Regions from separate parts of the Thalassotalea atypica genome, predicted to be linked through region 2. Evidence: riboswitches for the same ligand, from Rfam matches in the RefSeq annotation. Region 2 holds a riboswitch; each other region holds the start of a gene.
What was found. A riboswitch is a leader RNA that binds a small molecule or an ion and turns the genes downstream of it on or off. The one in region 2 is predicted to bind cyclic di-GMP.
Positions count from the first base shown of each region.

Region 1: linked by a shared signal. The riboswitch ahead of QUE03_RS07090 (glycoside hydrolase family 113 protein) and the one ahead of QUE03_RS10755 (DUF3718 domain-containing protein) in region 2 are both predicted to bind cyclic di-GMP.
Region 3: linked by a shared signal. The riboswitch ahead of QUE03_RS02070 (glycoside hydrolase family 113 protein) and the one ahead of QUE03_RS10755 (DUF3718 domain-containing protein) in region 2 are both predicted to bind cyclic di-GMP.
Region 4: linked by a shared signal. The riboswitch ahead of QUE03_RS13850 (DUF3718 domain-containing protein) and the one ahead of QUE03_RS10755 (DUF3718 domain-containing protein) in region 2 are both predicted to bind cyclic di-GMP.

Region 1 is NZ_AP027364.1:1,523,282-1,530,819, reverse strand. Features, by position in the region: gene QUE03_RS07090 (glycoside hydrolase family 113 protein) at 1-1,547, opposite strand, end outside; cyclic di-GMP riboswitch class I at 1,613-1,698, opposite strand; partial or broken gene QUE03_RS07085 (endonuclease III) at 1,970-2,215, shown strand; gene QUE03_RS07080 (GGDEF domain-containing protein) at 2,309-3,067, opposite strand; partial or broken gene QUE03_RS19635 (transposase) at 3,282-3,581, opposite strand; gene QUE03_RS07075 (FAD synthase family protein) at 3,789-4,220, opposite strand; gene QUE03_RS07070 (CDP-alcohol phosphatidyltransferase family protein) at 4,465-5,130, opposite strand; gene QUE03_RS07065 (flavohemoglobin expression-modulating QEGLA motif protein) at 5,631-7,538, opposite strand, start outside.
Region 2 is NZ_AP027364.1:2,324,059-2,331,596, reverse strand. Features, by position in the region: gene QUE03_RS10780 (Kelch repeat-containing protein) at 1-296, opposite strand, end outside; gene QUE03_RS10775 (ion channel) at 306-1,289, opposite strand; gene QUE03_RS10770 (GNAT family N-acetyltransferase) at 1,349-1,834, shown strand; gene QUE03_RS10765 (chloramphenicol acetyltransferase) at 1,988-2,629, shown strand; gene QUE03_RS10760 (RNA-binding S4 domain-containing protein) at 2,810-3,202, opposite strand; cyclic di-GMP riboswitch class I at 3,373-3,454, shown strand; gene QUE03_RS10755 (DUF3718 domain-containing protein) at 3,525-3,869, shown strand; gene QUE03_RS10750 (MarR family winged helix-turn-helix transcriptional regulator) at 3,961-4,395, opposite strand; gene QUE03_RS10745 (glutathione peroxidase) at 4,392-4,874, opposite strand; gene QUE03_RS10740 (NAD(P)-dependent oxidoreductase) at 5,009-5,872, shown strand; gene QUE03_RS10735 (substrate-binding periplasmic protein) at 6,205-7,083, shown strand; gene sbcB (exodeoxyribonuclease I) at 7,148-7,538, opposite strand, start outside.
Region 3 is NZ_AP027364.1:431,780-439,317, forward strand. Features, by position in the region: gene QUE03_RS02035 (CIA30 family protein) at 1-204, shown strand, start outside; gene QUE03_RS02040 (TIGR02450 family Trp-rich protein) at 209-424, shown strand; gene QUE03_RS02045 (SDR family NAD(P)-dependent oxidoreductase) at 557-1,291, opposite strand; gene QUE03_RS02050 (thiol-disulfide oxidoreductase DCC family protein) at 1,254-1,679, opposite strand; gene QUE03_RS02055 (DUF3429 domain-containing protein) at 1,704-2,141, opposite strand; gene QUE03_RS02060 (hypothetical protein) at 2,134-2,343, opposite strand; gene QUE03_RS02065 (hypothetical protein) at 2,657-3,178, opposite strand; gene QUE03_RS02070 (glycoside hydrolase family 113 protein) at 3,461-4,828, opposite strand; cyclic di-GMP riboswitch class I at 4,889-4,974, opposite strand; gene QUE03_RS02075 (carboxymuconolactone decarboxylase family protein) at 5,167-5,550, shown strand; gene QUE03_RS02080 (alpha/beta fold hydrolase) at 5,837-6,703, opposite strand; gene QUE03_RS02085 (MerR family transcriptional regulator) at 6,780-7,538, opposite strand, start outside.
Region 4 is NZ_AP027364.1:3,005,810-3,013,347, forward strand. Features, by position in the region: gene QUE03_RS13830 (acetyl/propionyl/methylcrotonyl-CoA carboxylase subunit alpha) at 1-1,024, shown strand, start outside; gene QUE03_RS13835 (hydroxymethylglutaryl-CoA lyase) at 1,021-1,932, shown strand; gene QUE03_RS13840 (CoA transferase subunit A) at 1,992-2,693, shown strand; gene QUE03_RS13845 (3-oxoacid CoA-transferase subunit B) at 2,713-3,369, shown strand; cyclic di-GMP riboswitch class I at 3,513-3,600, shown strand; gene QUE03_RS13850 (DUF3718 domain-containing protein) at 3,671-4,030, shown strand; gene QUE03_RS13855 (patatin-like phospholipase family protein) at 4,201-5,352, shown strand; gene QUE03_RS13860 (Mpo1-like protein) at 5,448-5,750, opposite strand; gene QUE03_RS13865 (GNAT family N-acetyltransferase) at 5,757-6,410, opposite strand; gene QUE03_RS13870 (DUF2789 domain-containing protein) at 6,606-6,836, shown strand; gene QUE03_RS13875 (DUF3192 domain-containing protein) at 6,904-7,275, opposite strand; gene QUE03_RS13880 (hypothetical protein) at 7,447-7,538, shown strand, end outside.

The sequences.
Region 1 (7,538 bases), 800 kb from region 2:
ATCAAGGTATCTGATAACCAATACCCAGTCGCAGTAGTTGTACCTAAGGTATCAAAGTAAGGTTGATTATCAGCGGCTCGCAACAACCCTTCGGTAAATATTGCTTGTGCAGAAAAATCGGTTTTTACTTCACTTTGAACACAATCAGTTGTAATACCATTGATAGTTCCTGATGTGCAGAAACCATCTTCAATCCAACCTGTTGATAAAAATGAGGCGTGGCTCTGACCAAAAAAGTTAAAAATTACTTTAGGGATAGTTTCACTTGAATTATACCAACAAGGTTGGCTATCTAAGCAACGCCATTGTTTATGGGTATCTTCAATAAATTGAGTCGCCCGCTCTGCTATTAATTCAACAGTAGCAGTGGCCACTTCATCATCTGTTAGTAGATGTCCGAATGGTAATATCATGCCGTCAACTTTATCGAATACACGCTTATCATTCCATTGAGGACCATCACCAACATAAATTTTTCCAGTGAACCTTTCCTTAATTTTATCAATGATGCCCCCCATTCTTTCCATGTAATAATCTTTAAGTTCGTCTGTCTCTTCCTGAGTGTGATGTTCGTCTATTCCACAATGAAAACATAGCCACATAGCACTCCAATCTGCTGAAATAGCACCTACGCCGAGTGTTTCTAGGCGTTCTGCTTCCCACAACATGTGAGTTTCATGTGTATCCATAATTTTCTTTAATAGCGGCATATCTACTCTGACATAACCAGTCTCAAGTAGCCCGTCGAACAACCAATTTTGATTTGTATCTTGTCCTAAGAACTGCCAAATATAGTGAAGCTCCAAGCCTAATTTTTGACCTTCCTCTACAATGTATTCAATCACCCAATCATCTAAATGCTTAGAGTTATGGTCCACCAACCAAGAGTCGGCTTGAACATCTTGCCAGTAGCCGAAATTATAGATAGAAACTGTGTTTACACCGTGATTTTTTAATCGCTTTAATGTCGTTCTGTACATTAATTTGATGTATTGTGTTTCTGAACAGTCTCGGATCCAGCTAGCGCCTTTTCCTTTGTAATTGTTATAAATCCACTCAACGCCATAATCCTTAAGGCCAACCCCTTTATAGCTTTCATCACTAAAAAAGTTTTGTGGCATTGGAGACTCATAGTCACCTAGGTATGATTCATAAACCATTGCGCTATGAGGGTTTACACAAGAGCCTTCTGAATTATCGCTGTTAACGGTAACAATTGTACTTGCAGCAATACTTCCGCATGTCAGTGTAAAAGTTTGCTCGCCAAAGTCATTCATAACAATGGATTCACTACCAGATAATGACTTTTCGCCAGTCCAAGCGCCAGAAGCTGTACAAGATGATGCGTTAGCACTTGACCAAGTGATTGTTGTAGATTCTTCTACCATCACTGTCATTGGGTTTGCTGATATAGATACTGTCGCAGAAGTTGGGGCACTTCCATCACCATCGTTAGCGCTGCTTGAGCCACCACCTCCCCCACAACCAGATAGTATTAACGCCAGTGACATAGATAATGTGACTGAAGATTTAAAGATGTTAGACATTTATACCTCATATAATGTTAGGTAAAAATGATCTACATTGATGTGATATAAAATATGTCCGTATATTTTGTAACCCCACGACCGTATGTAAACCACTTAGGCTGGTAGTTTTGCGTCCATTAACTTTTGCTAATGGTTGCCCTTAAAAATATGTTGGACAGTGTAACAGAGTGTAACCTAGATGATTGTTATTTTTTTGTAAGCATTCAGAAGCTATTTTAGTTCAGTTAATCCGCTTCAATAATATAACCTGGTTCATGCCTTGGGATAAAAATGCTGCTGCACAAGGAGGTCAAGTGATACATTATAAAGCCTTTATCGCTGCTTTGATGGCAAGGCAGCCATCAAAATTATTTTATCGATTAATAGCAACGCTTTCGATTAGTAAAATTAGGCTTTAATAAAAATCTACCATGGTTATCTTTGGCTGGCCAACAATAGCGTTAGATACTCACATCGACCGCGTATCAAATCGCACTATATTTTCCATGGGGAAAAATGTATTAGAAGTTAAGCAAAAACTTTTAAAAGTAGTACCTGCAGAATTTAAAGTGGATGTTCGCCACTGGCTAATTCTTCATGGTCGTTATATTTGTGTTGCCCGTAAACCAAAATGTGGTTCATGTATCATTGAAGATTTGTGTGAGTTTAAGGATAAAACAGAATAAAATTAATTTCTATAATGGTATAACAACCATTAAAAAATGAAACTCAACTTAAAACTTAAGCTTATTTCGGGGGATATCTTACCCTTCTCGAGATTATTTGAGTTTTCCTTGCCATATTTCATAGGCAACATCATTTTTTTTATTATTTTTAACACTGTACATTAATTCATCTGCGATTTTCATCGCTTCTTTTAAATCCGTAGGTAACGTTTCAAAAGTGACAATACCCACACTAAAGCTCACATTCCATCCTTTGCTAAGCATTTTTGTTCTTAGCTCTTCACTCGCTTTGGCAAATGCACTTTTTACTTCTGCTTGGCTAGTTTCGGGAAATATGACTGAAAATTCATCACCTCCCAATCTAGCGATAATATCTGTTTTTCGTAAGCTAGACACTAAGCAATTCGCTACAGAAATAAGCAATTCATCCCCCTTTAAATGCCCTATCGAATCATTGATTTTTTTAAAGTTATCGATATCGATATAAGACAGAGAAAACACATGCTTATATCTGATTGAACGGAGAATTTCATTAGCTAAATCTAGATAAAAGCTCCTAGAATTTGAAAGCCCAGTTAAACTGTCAGTACTAGCCATAACAAACTCTGAATTATGGACTCGTCTATAGTTAATAACTAATAGTGATACTAAAATATAAGTGGTCAGTCTTAATAATACATAAATAATTGATTCTCCCGAAAAAGTGAACGAGTCTATCGCTATTACATTTATAAACAAAGTTATAGAAACAATAAAAACAGACAATATGATGCCTGCTACTCGACTACCGTACCAGCTAAGGACTACGATAGGTATTAAAAGTAACGGCTCTATCATTGCAAAATGATTCACAAAAAATCCTAGTAGTACGATAGATAACGTAACCAAAAAACAGATAAGCACAACGAAAGACCTAGAATATTCATCTAGCCGACTAAGTATTGTTTTCACTGGAACCAGTTATTTTCATATGTTGCCATTTCATTCAGCCAAAAAAACGGAAGGAATAGGATAGTTTAGCTCTTTTTTACCCAAACGTAATGTTGTCAACCAATGGGGAGCCAATTCATTTATCACAAGAAGAAATTAAAACGGATATTTTAAGTTTTGAAGAATTTTTTAACTCGTCCGCAAAGTACGCGGCGACTTCCTTTAATAGGTCACCTTCTTGCTGATTGCGCTTCAATTCTTTTTCAAGCTCTCGAATGCGCTTCTCATGCTCGGATAATTCTTGATAGTGATCGCTGTTAGTGCCATAGCGCTTTAACCAGATGTAAAAACTGTATGTCGAGATATCTAGATGCTCAGCAACACTTGCGACGAAATGGCGTTTTTCAGTAACTTGTTTAACTGCTTGTATTTTAAGTTCTTCGGGAAAATATTTTAGCGTTCATTCATCCTCCTAGTACACAAAGTTTGCAACTTATTTGTGTCTAGGAAAATCTGGTCGATTCAAAATGTAGAAACGTTGAAACTCTCGTGAACGTATATGTTAACAACCTGAGCTATGAGTTCTATTTTTGATCGACCTTATACATTTACATTGACTAATACTTACTCTTTCGAAAAAGAGTTATGACCAATAACTAAATTGCGGAGGTGCAATTACCTCTTTGAGCTTATCAAGCTTATTATTTATAGCTGTTGAACTTGTTTCTGAATTTCTTGTAACATAACGCATGATCCCCATTTTATTAGGTAGTTCATACATATGCTGCATATTATCACCTGCAACATGGATATCAATTTCATTCAATTCATAAAAACTAGCATCAATATTAGGGGTTAGCGGTGCAATGATCACCTCATCAACACACTTGATATTCCTAATAATTTCACAACGTTGTTCGCAAGAAATAACAGGGATTCGTTTATAAGACTTAACATCTTCATCGGAATGTACGCCAACAATCAAATAGTCACCAAATTGTTTGGCTTTATTGAGTACTGACACGTGACCGACATGAAATAAATCAAATACTCCACTTGTATATACTTTTTTCATTTTGTTCTCCAATCATGGAATGAATAACAAAAGAATTTTTATTATTCATTCCATTAAATTTTTTACAACAAAACAGCCTCATTAGAACAACACAAGCCACTGTTTTTATTACATTTTTACAAAAACATCAATGAGAAAACCGAATTTACTCTGCTGACCTGAACTTCACTGACCAAAAACCAGCATTCATCATGTTCTAGATATAATACTTATAGAGTTATTGAGGTAAATAACGTTATAACCTTCAAACGTTCGAAAATAACAACCAGCCGTATGCAAGCGTTATAGCAAGAGTGTATAAAGCAAGAACATAATACCAAACTCCACCATTAAGCTTAGGTGTTCTTATAGGGGCTACATTTAAAACTGATAATGCAACGAGAGTGGTATAAAGCACGACGGTGAAAGCGGCTGTAGTCATAATACTTTCGAATAAAAAAACAAATACAAGAATGATGGCATTGTTATCATATGCAAGTCCTTTGTAAGCAGATTCGCCAGACAAGCCGAAAACGTTGAAATAACTTAACCGTAATACCCCTGCTGCAACAATTAAAAAAGCACCAGGGAATAACATCGGATCATAATGTCCGTAACTCAATAAAATCACAGCAGGACAAACTCCAAAGCTCACAATATCGATAAGGGAATCGACTTGCCCTCCAATTTGACCTTGGATAGCCGTTCTACTTTTCATTATTCTCGCGATTTTGCCATCATTCCAATCAAAGAATACGGCCCAAATTAACCCTATCATTGCGGCAGGATAATTTCCGACTAAGGCAAAAAATAACGCTAATAACGCAAAGAAAAGACCGACTAAAGAACAGATATTCGGAGGGTCAAAGGCAAGTGATAATATCGAAGGTGTCTCAATAGGTTTGAGGCATGGATTTTTTACAGGTAACATAAAATTCTCATTTAAATTAAATGTATGATTACGTGAATTTAATCTAAAAGAGAGAACAATTTGTCGATATTGTTATCGGGATTAGCTCGTTTTATGCTGAAATTATTAATAGGTAGTATTTATAACATCAAATATATAGGCAATTGAACATTTGTTGTTAATTGATGATAACTGCCATCAATGTAACACACTTGTGTCAGTCAATCTCATTTACTTTACTAAAACTTGTTTTCTCAGTTAATATGAGTGCTCAAAACCAGTTACTAATTTTTTTATGAAAACTTAGTTGGTGATTAAATAATTGGAGCGTACCAAGACGATCTACCTTGTGCACTCTTTTTTTAAACCGCTCAAGCGACATATTTGAGTCGTAAGCAAAATACTTCAAAGTAACTCCATTGCTTAGAACCAATCAAAACAGGTTACACAGTGGTAATGACTGACTCATGATAGACAGATAAAAAAGCTAAAAGCTTTCCTTTTCCGATTGACGCTTTATATTATTTTATTGAGTTAACAATAAAGTCTAATACTTTGTCACCTGATGACGTGTACGAAGTATCAAATAACGGCACAGGTCTATTTAACAGACCACGCTCTACCATTTCAGAGATAACGTCAAAGTCTAACAAACCCGTTTTACCCACCAACAAATTATCAATCGACGTTTCTTTAGCAAGGTTTAATATGTCCCTAAAGCCTGTTAAGTATAAATAATCTTTAGTAAAGCCACCACCTCGGTAAACACGAGTAGTTAGCGTAAAAGCGAACTCCTTATCTAATGAAAATTCATTCATCAAAGCGTGATAGGTTTTCACAAAGTCGCCATGCTCTAGCATGTACTGAACGGCAATAACCCTAAGAGCAATAATTTTAAGGCGTTGAATTGTTAAACTACCAGAGCAATATTCACTGTAAAGCGCGATGCCTTCTTGCGTATGAGTATTACCGGTTAAGCCCAAACTAAACACTTTTAGAGGGTGTTTTTTGGCATTAATAGTGGTTAGCATATGAATACCAAGCTCGTGATAAGCAAAGGCATGTAACTCTTTTTCTGTAAACTTGGCTTCCTTATTAATAAGCAATAGCGCTTTCTCATTATTTACCATTGCTTTAGCAACTATTTTGGCTGACTTTTCAACCTTACATTTTAGCCCCCATTCTTGAGCTTGAAACCTAAAGTATTCGATCGCCTCATCGGCATTAAGGTAAACATCAGGTTCAAAAAATTCATCGTCGTTTAAATGTAAAATAAAGCGGGCATTGGCAATGTCTGTATGGCTTGGCTCACCATAATATTTAAGCGAGTTATAAACAAACTCATCCGTACCTATAGAAGTTAACAAGTCAATTTTACTGGCCAAGTTGTCAATAACGTGGCGATATAGCGTTGCAATCCCAGCATCGAAAATATCGTCAACCGGTAACTTATAAAGGTTCTCTCGAAACTTATATGGATTTAAGTTTAACTGCTTGTAGTTAAAGTTAGGTGCTAAATAACTGTTTCTTTTTAGGAAACGATTCTTCTGACTAGATAAATTAACCGGGTTAATAAAATTAAGCGTTTCAACACTTTTACACAGTGAAAACAGCTTTTTATCTAATTCGATGACTTCTGGACTAATATTTGAAGAAAGGATGTCCGCTTTTTGGGTACGGGTTTTCTTAGTGTAACGACGCATGAAAAACGCTGCGGTTTCACTGATAGCATTCTTAAAGCCAGATTTAAGATTATCGAGTACTAGCGGGTATACTTGTCCAGAAGTTTCGTCCATAAACACTTTTTTTACTTCTGTTGGTAGCACAATTGTATTGTCAAAGTGCGCATTGATATGTGAAATTAAATACCCTCTACCATGAAAAACTTCATCAGTTGCAGCTCTTACTTCAACATTCGGTAATTCAATTTTGTTTAGTTGACGCTCGAATTGACTGATAACTTTACCCCAACGCTCAACATCAATTTGTCCTGCACCAATATTGAAGGTTGGTGTATCTTTTTCTATGCGCTTGTAATTGTATGAGTGAATATCAAAAATAATGGCATTGCCAAACTGCTTTTCTATGGCAGCGACTATCGCTTCAAGCACGTTATAGAATGACTCATGCTTATCATGACTAATAGTACGTTGCTTTTGCGTTAATGGCTTTTGCCATACTTGCTTATCCCATGCAGTTTTAAAATAAGTAGAAAGTGTTTTTGCACGGTTTAGATCGTACTCAAAACGAGAATCATTACCAATAAGCTGAATTGGAAAAGAAGAAATCAACTCATCTGTGTATGGATCTTCTTCATAAAATCGTTCTTGCTTTGATAGCAAGAACGATTTACCTAATTCTGAACGAAGTCGATGTCCATTGTGGATCGCAGCACAAATTAGTGGAGTATATTCGTCAATTTTGACGAT
Region 2 (7,538 bases):
GTCTGCATCGGTATATTACTACCTTGGTGCCACTTATTTCGTGTTACATCATAGACGAATGTCTTGTTAAGAACGTCGGTATAATCTTTCTTTGAGCCTAACCCTGAAAATGACACTATGTAATGATTATTTTTAGTTTGGACCAAGGCAACAGCGTTGTTAGATACGGGCTCTAATAATGGTGCAAATGACTCCGCATTAATTGGCGCTATTGAGAGACTATATCCCAACAAGCCAGCACTAAGGAAAATAAGGCGGCTAGATATTTTTTTAAAAGGATGTGAATTTTGAGTCATTGCGGGAAATTATCGTGTCATTTTTTTCACGAACACTACCACGAAAAGGGCAATAGTAAAACTGCCTGTAAATGCCTCAAAAGCAGCGATTGCTCTGGATATTCCTATAGGAGCAAAATCACCATAGCCTAATGTTGTAAAGGTAACGACCGAGTAATACAAACAGGACCATAATAGATCGATGTTTTGCTCAAGTGCTGCGGATTCGTCAAATACTTTTACTTCACCTTGATAATTTAATCCGGTAAAAGCGTACAAAACCGCACAGCACAATATCATCAAGATGGAGATACCTACGATGCGCAGTGGTGCTTCGCCATAACCGCAAAATAAATCGACAATTTTAGATGTTAATCGATTGAAGCTGTATTTTGGCATCTGCATCCGGCGCATGGTTAATTCTTTTTGGATGAAGTGACCTGACATGGTGAATATACCTTCATGCTCAGCATGTTTACGCAGGTCACGGTATACTTCTTCGGCTTGCTCGTATAGGTCACTGGCGAGCGAGAAATCTCTATTTTTAAAGGCCGCTCTTGCTTCTATTTCTTGCTTTAATTTGCGACCAACTTTCAAATTTTCAATCTTACTGTCAGACCAGCGAATGCCCAATAAATTGGTGTTTTGCACATTAGCACAGTTCAAGTTTGCTCCACGAAGATCGGCTTTCATTAAGCTGGCGTGATTGAGGTTGATATTAAATAAATGCGCACCATTGAGGTTTGCTTTATAAAAATCTGCGTAAGAAAAATCGAAACCTTCTTTTTGATGGTGATTGACTAGATCAATGTTGGACAAATCGGCATGCTTTAATTGAATACCTCTTAACAAGCCACCTGACTTAGCATAGTTCTCTAGCGCTTCTTTAAAACACTCTTCTGCTTTGCTGGTAGTTTTGTCGTGCCAAAAACAATACCCGGAGTTATTCGCGTGTTCATGACAATGGACACCGCTTGGATCAGAATATTGGCATAAGTCGTTATTTTTGCTCATCTATCAAGTATAGTGCTAGAAAATAGAATCGTATTGATATCAATTGAAAGGAAAAATTAATGGATATTAAAATTGTGGCGGCAAATTTTGACGATGAGCAGCATGGGCAGTCAGTTGTTTATTTGCTTAATGAATATGCTCTTGATCCGATGGGAGGAGGCAAACCGCTCACTAATGATGTAAAAGAAAATTTAGCGAAAACGATGTCAAAACTACCCAACGTGTTCAGTGTTTTATGCTTTATTGATGGCGAGCCTGCTGGCTTAATTAACTGCGTAGAAGGGTTTTCAACATTCGCATGTATGCCTCTTGTCAATATACATGATGTGATAGTCGCTAAGAAATTTCGCCGATTAGGGTTAACAGATAAGATGCTAGCTAAAGTAGAGCAAATGGCTCAAGAACGAGGAGCCTGCAAACTAACGTTAGAGGTTTTAGAAGGAAACAACGTTGCACAAAATGCCTATATAAAAGCAGGTTTTGACAGCTATGAACTAGATCCAGCAATGGGCAAAGCAATGTTTTGGCAAAAAACATTGGGTTAATTCTTATCAAGCGAACCTAGGTTTAGCTAAAGTGTACTGAATAAAGGCATGCTTTTAGCTATTAATAATGGTTCACTTTATTGTTAGAAGAATTCATTGAATTGACTTGCAGAGATGCTAGGATCTTTCTAAATTAACACAACGCCACGCGACATGAAAAAAATTAACATCGATACTTGGTACAGAAAGGAACACTTTGATTTTTATACTACGTTCAAACAACCTTTTTTTAACGTCTGTGTGACGATTGATGTCACCAAAACACTTAATCATTGCAAAGAAAACAATCTTTCTTTTTTCATTTGTTCATTGTTTTTGCTTGGATATACGGCTAATCAAATTGAGCCATTTAGGTATAGGATAAATAACAATGAAATTGATGTACATGACGAGTTGGAATTAAGTTGCACTGTGCTCAATAATGATGAGAGTTTTAGCTTTTGTGAGTTTGGCCTTAGCAGTAACTTTGGTTTATTTTATCAACATGCTGTTCAGCAAATGACTAAAATTAAGAATGGCCATAAAACGCTAAAACCAAATATCGCTAAAGGAAATGAAATTTTCTGTTCAGTTCTACCTTGGCTTCATTTTACAAGTATTTCTCACGCTCAAAAACAAAGCAAACAAGACTCAACACCAAGAATAGTGATGGGAAAATATAAAGCTATAAACAACGAAATAGCTATGCCAATATCTGTAGAAGTACATCATGCCTTAGTTGATGGTATACATGTCGGCCAATTTATCGATCAGTTACAACAAAATTTTAACCACTTTTTTAACCAGAAAAATTAATCTAGGCGTTAAAATGCTCTCTGTACTTTTTATCTAGTTAAATCGCAACGCGTTAATAATTATTGTAATGTCTGCATTGTTAGAAAAAGGTCATGGTTCTGTTTACTGAATGTGCTCAAGTCCAACATCCCACTTATTAAGTAGGAACTATGAAGACTTGAATAATGAATTTCCCTTTGCCTAAAAACTGATAGGCTTACGTTTGGTTACGCTTAATTCGTTGCTGCCTGTTTTTAATTTTTGTTTCGCTTTAGGCTTGTTTTCAGCGCTAGGCTTTTTCTGTTTTTGACTTTGAGGCCGTTTTTCTTCGACCGTATTGTTTTTGTCTTGTCGCTCAATGTTCTCGGCCGACTCAACAACTTGTAGCTGAATAATTTCACCATTAAATTCAACGATATCATTGTGGTAAATCTTTTTTCTTTTTTGAAGTTCTACTTCGTGGTTGACACCAACATAGCCTTCACTGATCACCATTTTCGCTTCACCGCCACCACCAACGAGGTTAGCAATTTTAAGTAATTTACATAATTCAATGGGCTGCGTATCAACTTCTACAATAATCATTTGTTGCATAATGGGTGCTGTAAGTGTTCTCAATACCGTGATTTTACCACCGAAACTGAATAACATCCTAGTGTAAATTCGAACTAACTCAGTAGAGATTCTAATGAATCTAAGAAGCCGTTTGTAACCAATAAGTAAAAAGCTTGTCTTGTTTTGTACAATCTGTATAATGCGCAGCCAGCAAGAAACGGCACGATATTTGAAAGGATATCACGCAAAGCTACCGGTCTAAGGGTTAACTATGATGGCGGAGCTACCTAATGCGAGGGTTATACCTTATATGCGCGTTTCAATATTTTGGTTTATTGTTTTGTTATTAAGGATATCTCCGATGAAAAAATTAGTTCTTGTTCCTGCATTAGCTTTAATGTCTCTATCTGTTACTCCTGTTGCTCAAGCATCAAATGTTGCACAAAGCCTATGTGAATATGTCTCTGTAGATGACAAAAAGCGCCTTCGTTCTTTCCTTAAAAGCAATAAACTTAAAATCCGTGCTATTTTTGATGGCGTTCAGTGTAACGGTAAGAATTTACTGGCATTTGCTTCAGACAACAACTCTGTTAAGACCGGTGCCATGATGATTAACAAATTACCTAAAAAGACTGTTAAAACTCATTTAGCAACGATTACTTCTTCGGAATTAGCCGAGGCAGCCAATAAGCGTGTAGCTGGCTAACTAGCTTCGATAGTCAATAAAAAAAGCGAGCTAAATAGCGCGCTTTTTTTATGCCTAAATTTTAAGGGGAATATTCACTCAAAAGGTGCTTTCAAACATGATGCTTTGTTGTTTCTATCAATTTAGCTAATGTTTCTTGCAAAGAGAGCATTTGTTCATGGCTTAAACCTGTTAGCGCAAACATCTGCTCAGGAATCGGTTGCGCTTTGCGCTTCAGTTTATCGCCTTTTGATGTCAACGAAATATAAACTGTTCGTTCATCAGCATCACTTCGAGTGCGATTAATAAGTTCATGCTTTTCCATTCGTTTTAATAACGGTGAAAGAGTACCTGTGTCTAAGTCTAACGCTTTTCCTATCTCTTTAATTGAGCAAGCTTTGTTATTTTCCCATAGTACTAACATGACAAGGTATTGCGGGTAGGTCAGTTCTAGTTCTTTTAAAATAGGTGCATACAGTTTGGTTAAAGACTTGTTCAAACTGTACAGTTTAAAGCAAAGCTGTTTCTCAAGTTTTAAGTTGCTCATAGCTCGTTTTCTATGTCTCTTGTGATAGCAGAAGGTTTGGTGATGGGGGCATAACGAGAAACCACTTCACCGTCTTTATTGATCAGGAACTTTGTGAAATTCCATTTTATTTTCTCTGTACCAAATATACCGGGTGCTTGGGATTTGAGAAATTTATACAAAGGATGCGCATTGTCACCGTTCACGTCGAGTTTCGAAAATAGTGGAAATTTGATATTAAACTGTAAATCACAAAACGATTTTATTTCTTCATTCGTGCCTTTTTCTTGTTCTTTAAACTGATTGCAAGGAAAGGCTAATATTTCAAATCCATCATCGTGGTATTTATCATAAATTGCTTGCAGCCCTTCGTATTGTGGCGTTAAACCACAAGCACTTGCAGTATTGACTATCAAAAGTACCTTACCTTTATAATCGGCTAGATTTACTTGCTCACCTTTGTAATTTTCAGCGCTGAATTGATGAACGGAATTTATCATGGAGTTTCGCCTTACTAAATTATACGAAATTATATTGTGCACAATATAAAATTATTCTTTGAAAAATGCAATTAAATCAGTTTGGCGAGAATAATTTTTGTAGAATAATCAATAAAATTATAAGGAGCTGTTGAATGAAAGTTGCGTTTGTTGGTTTAGGTGTCATGGGCTACCCGATGGCAGGACATTTAGTTAAAGCTGGACATGAAGTCACTGTGTATAACCGAAGTGTTGAAAAGGCTGAAAAGTGGGTAAAAGAATTTGGCGGTCAGTACGCTGTTACGCCAGCACAAGCCTCTAAAGATAGTACTATAGTGTTTTGCTGTGTTGGTAATGATGATGATGTTAAAAGCGTTGTACTTGGCGGCGACGGAATATTAGCCGGGTTGCCAGAAGGAGGATTACTGGTTGATCATACAACAGCGTCTGCTGAACTTGCGAGAGAATTAGCAGAGGTTGCACACAAACAAAATAAAGGCTTTTTAGATGCACCAGTTTCAGGCGGCCAAGCAGGAGCAGAAAATGGTGTACTTACTGTAATGGTAGGTGGTGAAAAAGAATGCTACGACAAGGCACAACCTGTGATGGCAGCATTTGCTCAATTTACTCAATTAATGGGGAAAGCGGGTAGTGGACAATTAGCCAAGATGGTAAACCAAATTTGTATTGCTGGTGTTGTTCAAGGGCTAGCTGAGGGCTTTTCATTTGCAGAAAAAGTAGGCTTGGATCCTGATTTACTCGTTGAAACTATTGCGAAAGGTGCTGCGGGTTCTTGGCAGATGGAAAATAGATACAAAACAATGTTTGCAGGCGAGTATGATTTTGGTTTTGCGGTTGATTGGATGAGAAAAGATTTAGGTATTGCATTTGCCGAGGCTGAAAACCACGACGTGCAATTACCGATGACCAAAATGGTTGACGGGTTCTACTCTGAAGTACAACAAGCAGGTGGTAATCGTTGGGATACCTCGAGCTTAATCTCTCGGTTTAAAGGTTAGGATTTAGTGCTAGTGGCTGATTATCAAAATTTTTCAGCCATAAGCCATAAGACATTATAGAGTGCATATTATTACACTTGATTAGGTCTGTTTTCCTTTACTCAGCATGCTTGCAATTTGAATTGTTGATTTGTTTGATAATGATGAGTTGATATTTTATGTAGTCTGAACGAGTAGACTTAATTGATTACATATCTTACAAGGATACTATTATTCGTGGTAGATATGTTTTCTTTTTCTTAATAGAGATGTGGTCATGTTTTATTGTCACATAATTCCTAAATATGGTGAGTTCACCTATACTTTATAATCAATCAAGTTAGGCGTTAAGTATGATTGAAGCTAAAAGAAAATTCTCGTTTCTTATTTTTATTGCTTTGTTTTTTGTCTCTAAGCAAAGCGAAGCATTTCCAGCTCCAAATAGCGAAGTTGTTATTACGGTTCCAGGACCGCTTGATGGTAACTCTGTAAGAAACCCTTTTGTAGAAGAGCTACTCCACCTAGTATTTAAGAAAAAAAACCGTTCGTTGACGCTTAACTATCACCCTCGAAAGTACACTCAAGGTAGGGCTTTGAGAGAACTAAGTGTCAATTCTGAAATAGATTTGAATTGGTCTACGACATCAATTGAGCGAGAAAAATTACTCAAACCAATAAGAATACCAATATACAGAGGGCTGATCGGCTGGCGTGTGTTATTAATAAAAGGAGGCACGCAAGAACGCTTTGACAAAATAACGTCTATTGAGGACTTACGAGCTTTGGTTGCAGTACAGCGCTTCGATTGGACTGATTATGATATTTTGAAAGAAAACAAATTTCGAGTTGAAGGTAATTTGAGCTTTTTAAAGCACTCAAAAGCAGTTATAGATGGCTTAGCTGATTACTTTCCACGATCCGTACTCGAAGTAGCGAGAGAACTAGACGATGAAAGAAACAAAGGCTTAACGGTTGAATCAACATTATTATTAAAATATCCATCGGCATACTATTTTTTTGTTAATAAATGCAATGTAGCGCTCGCGGATATGATTGAACAAGGACTAGAGCTTGCGTTTGAAGATGGATCTTATGATGAGCTTTTTAAACGTCATTTCGGCGATAAAATAGCAGCGCTCGCATTGGCTGAACGGCGCGTTATTCTATTGACTAACTCATCTCTTCCGCCGCTTATCGATGTGGACAGTAATAAATATTGGTACAAGCTTTAATACAGTAAAAACGCTTATTAAAAGCGCTTTTATTTACTCTTAGTATAACTTTCTTATTTAGGCATTAGCGTTGAACGTATTGATAAAGTGCTTTCAAAATTGATAACTTTTGTGCATCTTGCTCATGTTCATGAACAAGGTTTTCTATTTTTAGCATGAACTCTTCCAAACTTAATAGACCTTTACCGCCATACTGCAATTTATTCTGACAATAGCTTTGCCATTTGCTTTGTTCTTGTACATCTAATGTATAAGGGTAATTTCGAGCTCGATATTTAAATAGCATTGGTGCTAAACGCGGATCCTGAAATGGTAATTCGTGTGTTGCTAATTGCTCCGGATTTAAACCGTGCAAAATATCCATTTGTGCTTTATCTGCATGAGAAAAAAATTCTCCTCCGTATAGTGCATGTTCAGGATCTACATTTTCATCATCGAATGTCTTCGCGCTGTAG
Region 3 (7,538 bases), 1.9 Mb from region 2:
CAGACAACCGAAGGCGAAAAAAGTCGCGTATGTATTAAGTTGAATGATTTCAAGGCAACCTTTCGAGGTAGAAGTATTACTGACGCGCCGCAATTAACTTCCGAGCAAATTCGACAAATTGGTTTCTTAGTGACCAATAAAGCCCCTGTTGCTTTCTCATTATCGCTATTTCAAGTAGACATTTACCGCCAATATGAGGTGTAAGTCGATGAATAAAATAAGCCCTAAAGCTTTACTTCACAGTAAGTGGAGTAAAGTTCATATCACCCATAAAGAAAAACACTTTACAGTCACTAAAGTGAAATTTAACGAAAAACAGCAAGTGATACTGTGTGTAATTGAAGCCGTGATCAGCAAAAAAGAATACACGATTAACTGGCGCGACCTAAAGGTCAGTGAAGAATGGGTGATAGGATGGAAATAATCCGCCTTTTTGTTCAGCTTTCATGCATTATCAGTATTTGTAATATTACTTGGTTGTTGTATTAATACTTACCAACTTACCAACTTACCAACTTACCAACTTACCAACTTACCAACTTACCAACTTACCAACTTACCAACTTATCTTCTTCCCTTGCCAGTCGAGGTAACTTAATTGGCCATCAATATCTTTATCATTAACAATATCGAGCAACTGTTGAGCGACAAATTTAGTGGTGAATATCTTGTTATCTGGAACGTTTTTTTGAAATGGTTTTGATAGTTTTGTGTCTGTTGTACCTGGGTGAAAGGCTATAAGTTTTATGTTCTTAGCCCTTCGTGCAAGTTCAATTGCTGCGGTTTTCAACATCATGTTCAAGGCTGCTTTAGAAGCACGATAACTGTACCAACCACCTAAATTATTATCACTAATGCTACCTATACGAGCGCTAAATACGGTTATCTTGCAAGGGTGTTTATGTGTTAATTTTGGCGTTAGATATTTTATCCATAACAAGGGGGTTAATGCATTAATTTTAAGTACAGTTTCAAATGATGCTGCGTTGATGCTTTCTAAGCATTTTTCAGGCTGTAAAACATCATTATGTAAAATACCATGGCAAATGAATACACGAGTAATCGGGCTTTTATTGTTGTTTTCAATGGCGCTAACCGCATGTTCGATTGTTTTTTCGGAATAATCACTTACTTGAATTTTCTGGGCGCCAAGGTAGTTACCGCTGCAATATGTCTCTAGTTTTCGGCTAATTAAAATAAGGTGTTGTTCACCGTGTATCAGAAGCTCCGTACTGATTGCTTGGGCAATGGCACTATTTGCGCCGATGATTAGCGTTCGTTGATTTTTCAAAACATGCTCCTGATTGACATACAGCTGATTCCAACTTAAATACTTTCGCAATAGCACTAGAGATAGGGTGCCTGTACTTTGCTATCAGTAAATAAACCCAATGACTCAGCGTCTTAAGTATTGGCCAGTTTAATGGGGCTACCCAAAAACCTTTACCGACAAGAGTCCATGCTCGATGAGTTACTTCAAGACCGAGTAAAAAATGTCCTTGATAAGTACCATGCAAAATTTGCATTGCGCGATGAATATTAATGCTTGGATATAACTTGCTGAAATTCTTGCTGTGAAGGTTAACAAGCTTGATATTATTATTTTCATCATGCTTTTTTAGATGACTCATTTCAGCGCTACAAAGCGGACAATTACCGTCGTAAAATATAATCAGCATAATGTTCCCAAAGTTAATACTTAATTAAAACCAAAAGATAATCGCTATCATATGTAATAAAACTACTACACTGGTCAGCCAAAACCGCATGCTCATATATTGCCTGTTTAAGGCTTTATCATGCCTAATAGAACGCTCAAATAAGAAGATAAAGAGGTAGCTTGTTGCAAGTATCCATAATGCTAACCAAAAATCAGTGAGCAGTGTAAAACAGGCTATTAAACTGAAAAGGTTACTGATTATTTGCGTTTTGCCTCGCTTTGTTTTTTGGTCAATTCGCCAAAGTGAACCGGCAATAAAACTTAATATAATGGCGCTGTAATAAATAAATGACTGTTTGGCAACAAGCTGTAGCTCAGGGATAAAAAGGCTTATTACCATGCAAGTAAAAAAGGGGAGCAAACCCATATAACCGAGAATTTGCCACAGTTTTACAACATTATTGGTTTTTTTTTCAGGCAACATAAGCATCGCTGCCATCTAGATTGAGCTTTTGTTGAAGCTGGTTAGGTTTAGCGTAACTAAAGATAGCGAAGATCGTTTGATTCTGCTGGCTATTAGTACCTATTAAGTTTGCACTTTTTACACCGAGTAAACTATTAATCAAATGTGCTCTATAGTCAGGTTCCATGCAACGAGTGTCGTCTTTTGTAATGTGTCTCAAATCAATTGCCTTAAAGTTATCGGATGTTAAAAGCTTAACCATATTGATGTTACGAACATAAAGTCACTAAAGATCAATGTGAGTGTTTTTGTTTCTTAACAACGGTGCACAGCTACATGTAAATCCTAAAAACGCTATATGGCGGAATTGTTTGCTATGAAAAGAATAATGGGTATTTTCTTTATGTGAAGGAGAGCTTAAGTGTCTTATTAAAAAGTGTTGACTTAGGTTTTAGTTTATTAAGTGAAATATCAGTAATGACCAAGAAAGAAAAAACACCTATCTTGGTACATCTAGAAACAAAGTAAACAAGTTAAGATTTTAAATAGCTTCTTAACTTATTGAGTGCAGCCACAGAAAAACCCTCATCATAAAAATACAAGATCAGACCGTTTTCATCTAACAGTACAACTCTGGCATTGTTGGGGTTTTCATTCCCGGTAAATTCTTGAACCCTCTCCCCATCTTCATAAACGGTAATAACTCCTTTCCATAGCGCTTTAGGTATACCTTTGCGCATCCCGTTATCAATCATAGTACTGAACATTTTTGGAAATAGTCCTTGAATAGTAGGAATTTCAAAAACATCAATCTTAGTTTCCGTCATGTCTAATGCAATTAACCACCTGTCTATATCAAATTGTGAATTCTGCTTATACCCAACTAGCAATAGCGTAAAGTCACTTTTAAAAAATGCAGGAATATTAATTGTTTCTTGTTCAAGATTTTGCCCACTTACTGAGATAAAGGTTTTTCCAGTAACATTTTGATTTGCATAATTTGTCGCACACCCAGTGACGAGTAAAAGTGAAATAACTAATAATAAAATTCGCATTGATAACATCTCTGTATTTGATAGTTACCCTTAATACGAACTACAAAATATTTAGATCATCGCTATGATTATTATTTAACTTTCCGAATGGTTTACGTTGATGGCTCATGTAAAAATCTAACAAATATGGTTTATTGTGGTAACCAAAAAGGTCTTTATGAATTAATCCCGCAAGGCTAAATTGAGCAGGTGATAGCTAATTGGCGTAAGCTAGTAGCCAGAAAAATGACCAAGAAAGATCAGTCATCAATCTTGGTACATTTATATGGAAGGGATGTGACTCTATTTTTGGCCGGTATACCAATGTTTCAACACCGATTCAGCTGGCTTACCACGAACCGACTGTGAAATATTCGGAAAGCCCTCTTTACTCGGTACTAATGTTTCTGATAGCCAATACCCCGTGTGAATATCAACGCTATTAATTTCAAACGTGTCTTGATCTGCGACTGCTTGCATAATACCTTCAATACCAATTGCTTGTAATGAAAAGTCAGTAACAAAAGAGTTTTGGATACAGGTATCAACAGACCCATCTTCCATCGTTTCACTTGTGCAAAAGCCATCTTCTTTCCAGCCTTTAAGGAAAAAATCATCGCGGCTTTGAACCTGAATATTTAATATAATGGGTAGCTCAATATCTGACTTTCCATGCCAGCATGGCTGATGTATGTCTAAACAATAGATTTGAGTTCTCATGCCTTCAAGCGATTCAAGCGTTTTGGTTTTAACAAGTTCAGGGGTTAAGTTAGCGTTTTCTTCGTCGGTAAATATCGTACTACCATTAACGTTCATGGCATTCACTAAGATACTGTCAATGCGCGAAAAAATTCGTTCATCATTGAACACATAACCGACTTGTCCCCAAACGATTTCACCGTCAAAATTTGCTCTGATGTCATCAATAATTTCGGCAAAACGATCAAGGTAGTAATTCTTTAGTTCATCGGTAGGTATGTTGATATTCATGGCATTCCAATCAGCAGCGATACCTTTTATACCAATTTCTTGCGCGTGTTTCGCTTGAATTATCATGTTATTTTGGTGTGCGTCTAACACTTGTTTTAGTTTTTCCATAGTGAGCGTCTCACCTAAGGAGAGTAAACTCTTAAAATTGACGTCATTAGTAGTAAATTGCCATGCATAATATATCTCAATATCGAGCTTGGCTGCTTGTTCTACAACGTACTCAACGTAGCGTTTAGGGAGGTTATATTCACTCTGAGGTACTACCCAAGGTTCATTTTCACTATTCCAACGCCCATAGTTATAGAGCCATGTTCTTTGTACACCTGAAGCCTTCATTGCTTGCAATGCCTGTAAATACACTAACTTTACGTATTCATCTTGCGTGCAATTCCCTCGTTCGCTTTCAGATAAGCCTCCCCAAAGGAGGTAAGGGGCATAATCTTTAAAGCTGATGCCTCTAGTGATATGGCTAGAGAGTTCGCCGCGCGGTGAAGGTAATTCAAACTTACCAAGATATTCATCTGGATAATCAGCGCTATGAGGGTTGGTGCATGTCGCAATAACTGGTGGGGGTGGCGTGTTTGGCGGGGAAGAATCAGAACTTGAAGAAGAGCCCCCACCACATGCGGATAAAAAAACAGTAAAAACAAAAGTCGAAATAACTCTATTTTGAAAAAACATTTAAGAACCTCAAAAAATATCGTGATGAGACGAAAAACAAGGTTGTAAAAATGTCCATATGAATGCAACCCCACGACCATATGCAATGCACTTAGGTTAGTAGCTTTGCGCCTAATAATTTTCATTAAAAGTTGCCAATTAAAATACAATTCTACTCTAGAGTATCATCAAAAGCTTTTGTTATTTCATTTTAAAAAAGCGTGTTTATATGTGGTAAGTTGTAAAGGTTGTCAGCTAACCGATATCATTATTGCTTATAGTAACCATTTAGCTAGTTGTCTGTTTTTTATGCGTCATCCTTTTTAGTATTAGTTCGTTAGCTTTAAACAGGAGTGCAAATGGGCAACAGTAAACAGAGTCAAAATTATCAAAAAGGAGAGCAAATTCGTCGTGAAGTGATGAGCGATGAATTTGTTGACCGTGCCTTAAATAATGCCACTGAATTTGATCAGCCGTTGCAGGATTTGGTTATGGAAAATGCGTGGGGAAGTACTTGGTGTCGGGATGATTTGCCAATAGATATAAGAAGTTTGGTAACCATTTCGATGTTAATAGCCCTTAAAGCCCCTAACGAATTAAAAGGACATGTGCGAGGTGCACTTCGTAACGGCGTCAGTAAAGAAGAAATTAGGGCGGTGATTATGCACGCAAGTGTTTATTGTGGTTTCCCCGCAGCTATTGAAGCGATGAGAGCTGCGAGAGAAGTTATTGAAATTGAGTAAATCGCTATTTGCCATACTTGTTATCAGCTTCAGTGAGTAAACCTTAACTTGATTTGTCAGATTCGATTAACAGGACTCAATCAAGTCTGACTGTTTCATATGCGCCAAATGCGGAAGTTGGCTACTAAATATAGAAAGACAGCTTTGATACGAAAGCAGACGTTTCACACAGATATAAATAGGCATTGTTTGGCTATAAATATTACGAATTAATCGAATAACTTGACTGGCAAAAATACCACCAAAGCAGTCGTTCACATAATTGATTCAGGCCATTCTATAATAGCTACTCTACAGATTTGACGGCTTTTAAAAGGAGCTTATTAAATTCACTAGGCTTTTCTAGCATAGGAAAATGACCAGTTTCCTCAATGAAATAAATACTGTAATTTTTGATATGTTTTTTGTTTTCTTCTGAGTCAGTCGGCCATAACTTAGCGTTAACGAGTACAACAGGCACGTTGATATCCTTATACACACGATACGATTCTCCACTTATATATTGACTTAGATAGTTGCGAAACTGATTAATCGCAATATCTTTAGGTGCAGATGCCATATCTTCGCTAATCCAATAAAGCATATCTTCCTCTACATTTTTCGGTAAAGCGTCTTTTACAAATGCCCTCATTGCACGTTGAAAGTTATCTTCAAAAGGCTTAGTCATTACGTTTAGCTCTTCTTGCGTGAGTTTCAGTGCGACATTTTGTGAAGTATCAACACCAATAATACCAACTACTTTGTTCGGCATTAGCTTTGCCGCTTCAGCGATTACGCCCCCGCCCATAGAGTGTCCAATTAATATTGCCGAGTTTATGCCTTCTTTCTCAATAACAGCTTTAATATCATTAGCAAAAGAAACCATGGTGTAATCTTCTCGATTGTATGATGAGTTTCCATGACCTGCTAAATCAATAGTGATAACTTGATATTCTTCTGAAAAGTATAAAGTTTGATTTTGCCAAAGCCTACTATCTAAACTCCAACCGTGAATAAATATAAGTGATGTTTTGCCACGACCATTAACACTATATGCAATTTGCTCTTTGTCATTTGATATGGCGATACCAAACCTAGTCACAGGATTTTGCTCGCTAGCATTTACGCTATTTATTGACATAACTACTAGTATTGTCAGAATAAAATGTTTCATATTTTTCTTTACTCCTTTCTTGTCACCCAAAAATAGCTTAACTCACAATCATTAAGTTAAAGTCGGTCTAAAGTAACTATATCTTTGCTAAAATGAACATGTGATAACCAAACTCATCGGCAAATTCTGTACAAATATTGATTTCATTTTTCATATCTTTAAATGCTGTAGAGTTAACCATTTCAGACTCAAGTTCATTTAAGCGTTCGCGTAAAGGGCCATAATAATTTAACCATGCACCTTTGCTTTGAGGGAAATTAGCAATAACTTGATAACCAGCCTTTTCGATTTGTTTAATTCTTGTTTGAACAGTTTGAATGTCAGGGTATTCATGACTCCAAAATTCAGTTGACACTTCACTTGGTGAGTTTGTTTTCCATACCAAATCACTCATCATTAAATAGCCTTGTTTTTTAAGAATAGGTTTCCATAGCATTAATGCTTTCTCTATACCTATAATATAAGCACTACCTTCAGACCAAATAAGATCAAAACTCTCATTGGAGTAAGGTAGGTCAGCCATATTTGTACAACATAATTCTAATCGAGCTGATAACCCTTTTTCTTCAAACCTTTTTGCTAATCGATCAAGCGCTGGTTGCTCATTATCTATAGCGGTAATTTGTGCTTGGCTAAACTTTGCCAACACATTAGTTGCTAACCCTTTACCACAGCCAATTTCTAAGATACTACTAGGTGAGGTTGGAATTAATGATAGCGCATGCTTCGTATCATCCTCACTGCCAGGCCCCCAACGTTCTAAAGTTTGAAAAACTTTCATAAAATCTTGCATATAAACATCGTGATCATTCATGTCTTTTGATAACCATTTCAA
Region 4 (7,538 bases), 680 kb from region 2:
AGGCCACGCTTTCGAAGCACGTATATATGCAGAAGATCCCGACAACGATTTTTTACCTGCCACAGGAAAGCTGTCCTTTTTAGTACCTCCGATAGAAAGTGAATATGTCCGCGTCGACACTGGCGTTCGCCAAGGTGACGACGTCAGTGTGTTTTATGATCCAATGATCGCTAAATTGATCGTATGGGACGAGAACCGTGACAAAGCCTTGCAGCGCCTTAGCAAAGCCTTGGCTGAATATAGAATCAGTGGTGTTACAACCAATATCGATTTCTTGTACAACTTGGCAACATCAAAACCATTTGTAGAGGCCGATTTAGACACAGGGTTTATCGAAAAACATCAAGCCCTTATCTTCCACGAAGATGAACAAGCCCTTCGCAATGAGTTGCCAATGGCAGCTTTGTATTTAGTACTTGCACGTGCTGATCATGCGAAAACAAAAGCAGCAAAAACGAATGACCCCTACTCTCCGTGGAATTCAACGAATTCTTGGCGTCTAAATGAACCTCACATCCATGAACTCACTTTAAGCCACGGTGACAAGCCATATCAAGTGATGATCGAAAATAAGCGTCAGGGCGATGACAGCTTTTATCTAATCAGTGTGGACGGTAAAATATTTGATTGCCAAGGCAATATCACCGGAGATACGTTGTTCTTTACCATTGATGGCTACCGTAGCTGTGCCACCATAGCTAAGAATGAGCAGCAAATTAGTTTATATCGTCCTAATGGCGTATTTAACTTTACTCGTGTATTGCCTGATTTAGGGGATTGTGACGATAAAGCTAGTGAAGGCGGTTTAGCAGCTCCAATGAACGGTACTATGGTCAGTGTACTAGTTAAGGTTGGTGACAAGGTTGAGCAAGATCAACCGTTAGTGATCATGGAAGCGATGAAAATGGAACATACCATTCGCGCTCCTGAAAGTGGCATAGTAACAGAGCTATTTTTCGGTGAAGGCGATATGGTTGACGGCGGTGCAGAGCTGTTGGCCTTTGAAGCGGAGAAAAACGCATGAACAAGCTCCCTTCTTCAGTAAAAATTGTTGAAGTAGGCCCAAGAGACGGCCTACAAAATGAAAAACAGTTTATTGAAGCTATAGATAAAATCGCTTTAATTGATCAGCTCACAAATGCTGGTCTTGGTTATGTTGAAAGTGGTAGTTTTGTGTCGCCAAAATGGGTACCACAAATGTCAACTTCAGCTGATGTTTTTGCTGGGATCACACAAGGCAATAATGTTACTTATGCAGCGCTAACGCCAAACATGAAAGGCTTTGAAGCAGCTTTAGCAGCCGGTGTCAAAGAAGTCGCCATTTTTGGCGCCGCATCTGAGTCGTTCAGTCAGAAAAATATCAACTGCTCGATTGATGAAAGCCTTGAGCGTTTTCTTCCCATTATGAATGCTGCAAAAGCGAATAATATCAAGGTACGTGGTTATGTCTCATGTGTGGTCGGTTGCCCCTATGAAGGAGAGATATCTCCTGAAAAAGTGGCCGACGTTGCGGAAAAGCTATTCAACATGGGTTGCTATGAAATATCCCTTGGAGACACCATTGGCGTAGGTACACCAACGAGCGTACAGAAAATGTTACATGCGGTTAGCACTAAAGTACCGGTTGAAAAACTGGCCGTACACTTTCATGATACGTACGGACAAGCGTTAACTAACATTTACACTGCTTTAAGCATGGGTATCGCCGTTGTTGACAGTGCAGTTGCTGGTTTAGGTGGTTGTCCTTATGCTAAAGGAGCTTCAGGCAATGTGGCTACTGAAGATGTCATCTATTTACTAAATGGATTAAACATAGAGACAGGTGTTGATTTAGACAAGTTACTCGCCGCTGGGTGGTTCATCAGCGACATATTAGGCAAGGTGCCAGTGTCGAAAGTATCTAATGCATATCGTGCACAACAAGCAAAATAATCGCCCTTGCGTTTCACAATGAAAGCAAGTTCACAAGAGCAAGAATAGAGGAGTTTACAATGGCAGGGTTCGACAAAGTCGTATCAAGTTATGAAGAAGCAATGGCTGGCTTAGAAGATAACATGACCGTTATCGCTGGTGGATTTGGCTTATGCGGTATTCCCGAGAATTTGATCGCAGAAATAAAACATAAAGGCACAAAAGGGTTAACTGTTGTGTCAAATAACTGTGGTGTGGATGACTTTGGCTTAGGTGTGCTTTTACCAAATCGTCAGATAAAGAAAATCGTTGCTTCGTATGTTGGAGAAAACGCTGAGTTTGAACGTCAAATGATGAGTGGTGAATTAGAGGTCGAGCTAACACCACAAGGCACATTAGCTGAAAAAATGCGTGCTGGTGGTGCCGGAATTCCCGCGTTCTTCACAGCAACTGGCTTTGGCACTCCCGTTGCAGAAGGAAAAGAAGAGCGTGAGTTTAATAATCGTCAGTACATTTTGGAAGAATCTATTAAAGGTGATTTTGCCATTGTTAAAGCATGGAAAGCAGACCGATACGGTAACCTAGTATTTCGCAAAACGGCACGTAACTTTAATCCGATGGCAGCAACCGCAGGAAAAATTACAGTTGTTGAAGTTGAAGAAATAGTAGAGCCTGGCGAGTTGGATCCAGATCAAATTCATACACCTGGCATTTACGTTAATCGCCTTATACAAGGTACCTTCGAAAAACGTATAGAACAACGTACTATAAAAACAGCATAACTGCGCAAAGGAGAACATGATGGCTTTATCTCGCGAGCAAATCGCAATGCGCGTTGCGCAAGAATTACAAGACGGTTACTACGTTAACTTAGGTATAGGTATTCCGACACTGGTTGCCAACTATGTGCCAGAAGGCATGGAAGTGATGCTGCAATCAGAAAATGGCTTACTGGGTATGGGGCAGTTTCCAACTGAGCAAGAGCTTGATGCGGATATGATTAACGCAGGTAAGCAAACAGTAACCGCCATTGATGGCGCTTCAATCTTCGATTCAGCAGAGTCTTTCGCGATGATCCGTGGCGGACATGTTGACTTAACGGTACTAGGCGCCTTTGAAGTAGATGTTAACGGTAACATCGCTTCTTATATGATCCCTGGAAAGTTAATTAAAGGGATGGGCGGTGCAATGGATTTAGTTGCAGGTGCTGACAATATTATCGTCACCATGACTCATGCATCAAAGCATGGCGTCTCGAAACTTCTTTCAAAGTGCACTTTGCCATTAACAGGCAAAGGATGTATCAAAAAAGTATTAACAGATCTTGCTTTCATTGAAATCAAAGACGGGAAATTCTTTTTGCTTGAGCGCGCTCCAGGTGTAAGTGTTGAAGAAATTGTAACATTGACGGAAGGCGAACTCGTCATACCAGATCACGTACCAGAGATGACATTCTAATAATAACTTCAAATTTATTAAGAGGCTACGGCCTCTTTTTTTGTTTTTCGCTGTTTTAATAAAGCCATATTCACTAGTTGTTAGCTCACAACAAATCAAAGAATATTTGCATTGTGTTACACTTTCTGTTAATACTAATATTGACAAAGAAAAGGCAAGGCACATGAAAGTGTGCTACGCAAAACCACCGGTCTAAGGATATTTAATATCTATGACAGCGGAGTTACCTCGTTAAAAGGGTACGTCCAGTGGTTTTTTCTTTTTATAACTGTTTAACAAATTTGCTTTAAGGTTATTAAAAATGAAAAAATTATTACTAGCTTCTACCATCACAGCTTTATTTATGACGTCTGTAGTTACTGCACCACAGGCACAAGCAGCAAACATTGCACAAAGTGTTTGCGAGTATGTTGCCGCTGATGACAAAAAACGCATGCGTTCGTTTTTAAAGTCGAACAAATTAAAAATACGTAGTATTTTTGACGGTATTCAATGTAATGGGAAAAACTTGTTAGAATTTGCTTCGGCAAGGGGATCAGTAGAAACAGGCTCTATGATGATTAAAAAATTATCTAAGAAAATTGTGGCAGCTAATCTTTCAACAATTCAAACAGGGTCGCAACCTTTAATAGACGCCGCTAACGCTCGCGTTAGTAGCTAATTATTCTCTGGTAGACGTTAGTTTTAATGTTTTACTAGTTAATAATTCTTATGTCGCTTAAAAAGCCAGCATTCGCTGGCTTTTTTATTATCAATTTTAATCACTTATCGCTCGCACTATTGTATTTCACCCATTAAAATTAACTTTATAACAAATACAAATGCGCTGATATGGCTGGAAAAAAAACTTACAAAGGAAGCAAACAAGGACTTGTACTTACCGGAGGCGGGGCAAGAGCCGCATACCAAGTAGGTGTATTGTCAGCTATCGCACAATTTATACCACGAAATCACGGCATCCCCTTTCCTATTTTGTGTGGTACCTCTGCCGGAGCAATTAATGCAACCGCCTTAGCTTGCTACTCATCCTGTTTCCACTTAGGAGTGAAAAAACTCGAATGGATTTGGAAAAACCTAAAGACACAACATATTTACTACGGTGATCCAGTTAGGGTTTTCGGCTACATTTTTCAAGGAGTGTTAGCCAGTTATCAGGCTGACTATGCGACTAAAACGCCTCATAGCTTACTGAATAATGAACCATTGCGAAAACTCTTTAACCAAGTGATCGACTTTCAACGCATAGATCGAAATATATTACGTGGGTATCTATCTGCGGTATCAGTCACAGCGTCAAGCTATTCTAATGGCGACTCATTAAGCTTTTATCAATCTGAACAGAGCATTGCTCCATGGTTTCGAGCTAAACGTCGAGGTGAGCCCTGTCAGCTCGACAGTGAGCACCTTATGGCATCTTCAGCCATCCCGATGATTTTCCCTTCAGTAAAAATAAAACATCAACATTTTGGCGATGGTTCAATTCATCAACTTTCGCCATTAAGCCCAGCAATTCACTTAGGTGCTGAAAAACTCTTCATTGTAGGAGTAGAACAGCCCAAAGAGCTGATTCATGCAAAAGAGAATAACCCTCACCCACCATCTACTTCCGCTATTGCTGGGCATATGCTTGATTCCGTATTCTCTGATACCTTGCAAAGTGATTTGGAGCGTATGGAAAGGATTAACAAAACCCTATCTTTGATCCCTGACGAATTACACGCCTCACAAGAAGGGTTAAAGCCGATTGAGAGCTTAGTAATAAATCCAAGTCATGATTTCAATGCTATTGCGACGGAATACTATGATGAATTGCCTGTATCTATTCGCATATTACTCAGAACAATGGGCATCACCAATGATGCTGAATCGAGTATGATCAGTTACTTATTATTTGAAAAAAACTTTTGTAAACAACTAATAAAGTTAGGCTATGAGGATGCCTTGAACGAAGAGGCGAAAATACGCGAATTTTTGTCGCTTTAGTGTGTAACCAACCCCAAAGGCTAAACTGATGCTAATAAAGCTCAGCTAATTCAAGCAATACAGCCGTAAAATGAAGGAACACATAAAAAAGTACCTTACTTGGTACTTTTATATATTGCATCTTTGAGCATTTGCCAATCGCCAATAAAGCTATACCAAGGATATTTAAAGGTCGCAGGACGGTTCTTTTCAAAGAAAAAGTGACCTATCCAAGCAAATGCATAGCCACTAATAACACCATACAGTAAGAAGATTGGCGTCAAGGACATAATCGCCATAACAAGCCAACACAGCGCAACAATGCTTCCAACATAATGTAGAATGCGGCAAATTTTATTTTCATGTTGTGATAAATAAAATGGATAAAATTCTTTGAACGATTGATACTCTTTGCTCATCTACTTTTAATCCGTTGCCGGCTGTTCTCGGTAATGAACCATTAGCGTGCCTGAAACTTTTCCCACCTGAACTTCTTTCACATGCTGATAGTCAACATCTTCAAAGAATTTTCGATATTTCTCATTGGTGGCATAAACAGCAACGCCCTGACTTTGTGAATGTTCTTGAAGTACAGTATTTACGGCCGCCATCAAATAATGACCAAAACCATGTTGTTGATGTAACGGGTGGATTGCAATAAAAGATAACATATGAAACTTGTCTAGTGGCACAGCGGACATAACGGTTTTTTCTTTTTCCATCATTTGCTTGGTGCTGAAATACCCCGCACTCAGTAACATCTTTAGCCGCCAATGCCAAAATCGCTCACTACCAACTCCATCATCAGGACTATTTAAACAGGCTACGCCCACCATGGCTTCACCTAGGTATAGACCGACCATTGGCTGCTTAGCTTGCCAAAACACGCCAAGTTCTTCACGAATTGAGGCTCGTAAACGCTGCTCATAATCGTCTTTGTCTCCGTTAAATATTTCTAAGAAAACGGGATCATCATGGTAAGCTTGATACAATAACGAAGCTGCAAGCTTTAGCTCTTCAGCAGTTAGATATGTTGCTCTGATATCAACGTTTGTCTTTGTTGATACTGCATCTGTCATAGCATATTCCCCATTACTTGGTGTATTTATTGTCGAATAAATCGCTAATAAATAATAAACTTTGGTTAATTCTTATTCTTATTTTTTAGTGGTTCACCTTAACAGGAAGTTTAAAACTAGGTCAATATTTTATAAATTCGTCGACTAAAGCAACTATACTTAAGATAATAATTATTCATAAAGTTGGATGATGAAATGGATAGATCAAACCATACTTTGCCTTGTTTATTTGCCCAACTTGGCTTGGAAAATTCTGATAAAAATATTGAAGAATTTTTGAACCTACATCGTGGTATACCAAGCCACACAACACTTGCAAAAGCACACTTTTGGAGTGATGCACAAGCAAGTTTTCTATCTGACGCCATCTCCGAAGATTCTGACTGGGCAGAAATAGTTGATACCTTAGATACGATGTTACGCTAGGTCAGACAGACAGAGACAATAAAAAAGGGAAGCACTGCTTCCCTTGATTGATATACTATGTAAATAATTAAAGCATGGCGTAGGCTGTTTCACCCCAACTCACCAGTTGTCCGTTTTTAAAAATTAATGGCGTACATTCATCTTTAGTCGTCACACCATCTTTATGTTTGCGATTCGTACGGTAATATAAAACCTGAATGCTTTCACCGTCTTTTTGGTACACTTCATTAAAATCGGCTGTACCAAAGCGTGATTGAACATCATTAAACGAGCTGTTTAGCTCTAATCGCGCAATTTTTTTTCGGTTTTCAAACTCGCGATCTTCAAAACTGTGGCCCATAGAATAACCATCATCGTCACCACCAACGGCAACTACGCACCCTGTTAATCCTAAAGTCAATGGTGCAATAAGTAGTAAAGGTAAAAGTGATTTTTTCATCGTTAATTCTCTCAATTTCATTATTATGATAATTCTAATAAGGCAACCATCGCGCCAACTATTTAACCCATTGATTTTAAAGGGTATTGATATTAATCAGGTAAAAACCACAAGAATTAGTTAGTCAAATTAGCTAACATAGTTAAAATTTTCACTACCAAGTTAAGATAAATGACCATTAGAGATGAAATAATCGCCATTGCCAATCAACTGGCTAATCGAGGGAAAAAACCGACGGTCGCCTTAATAAAAAACAAACTCAG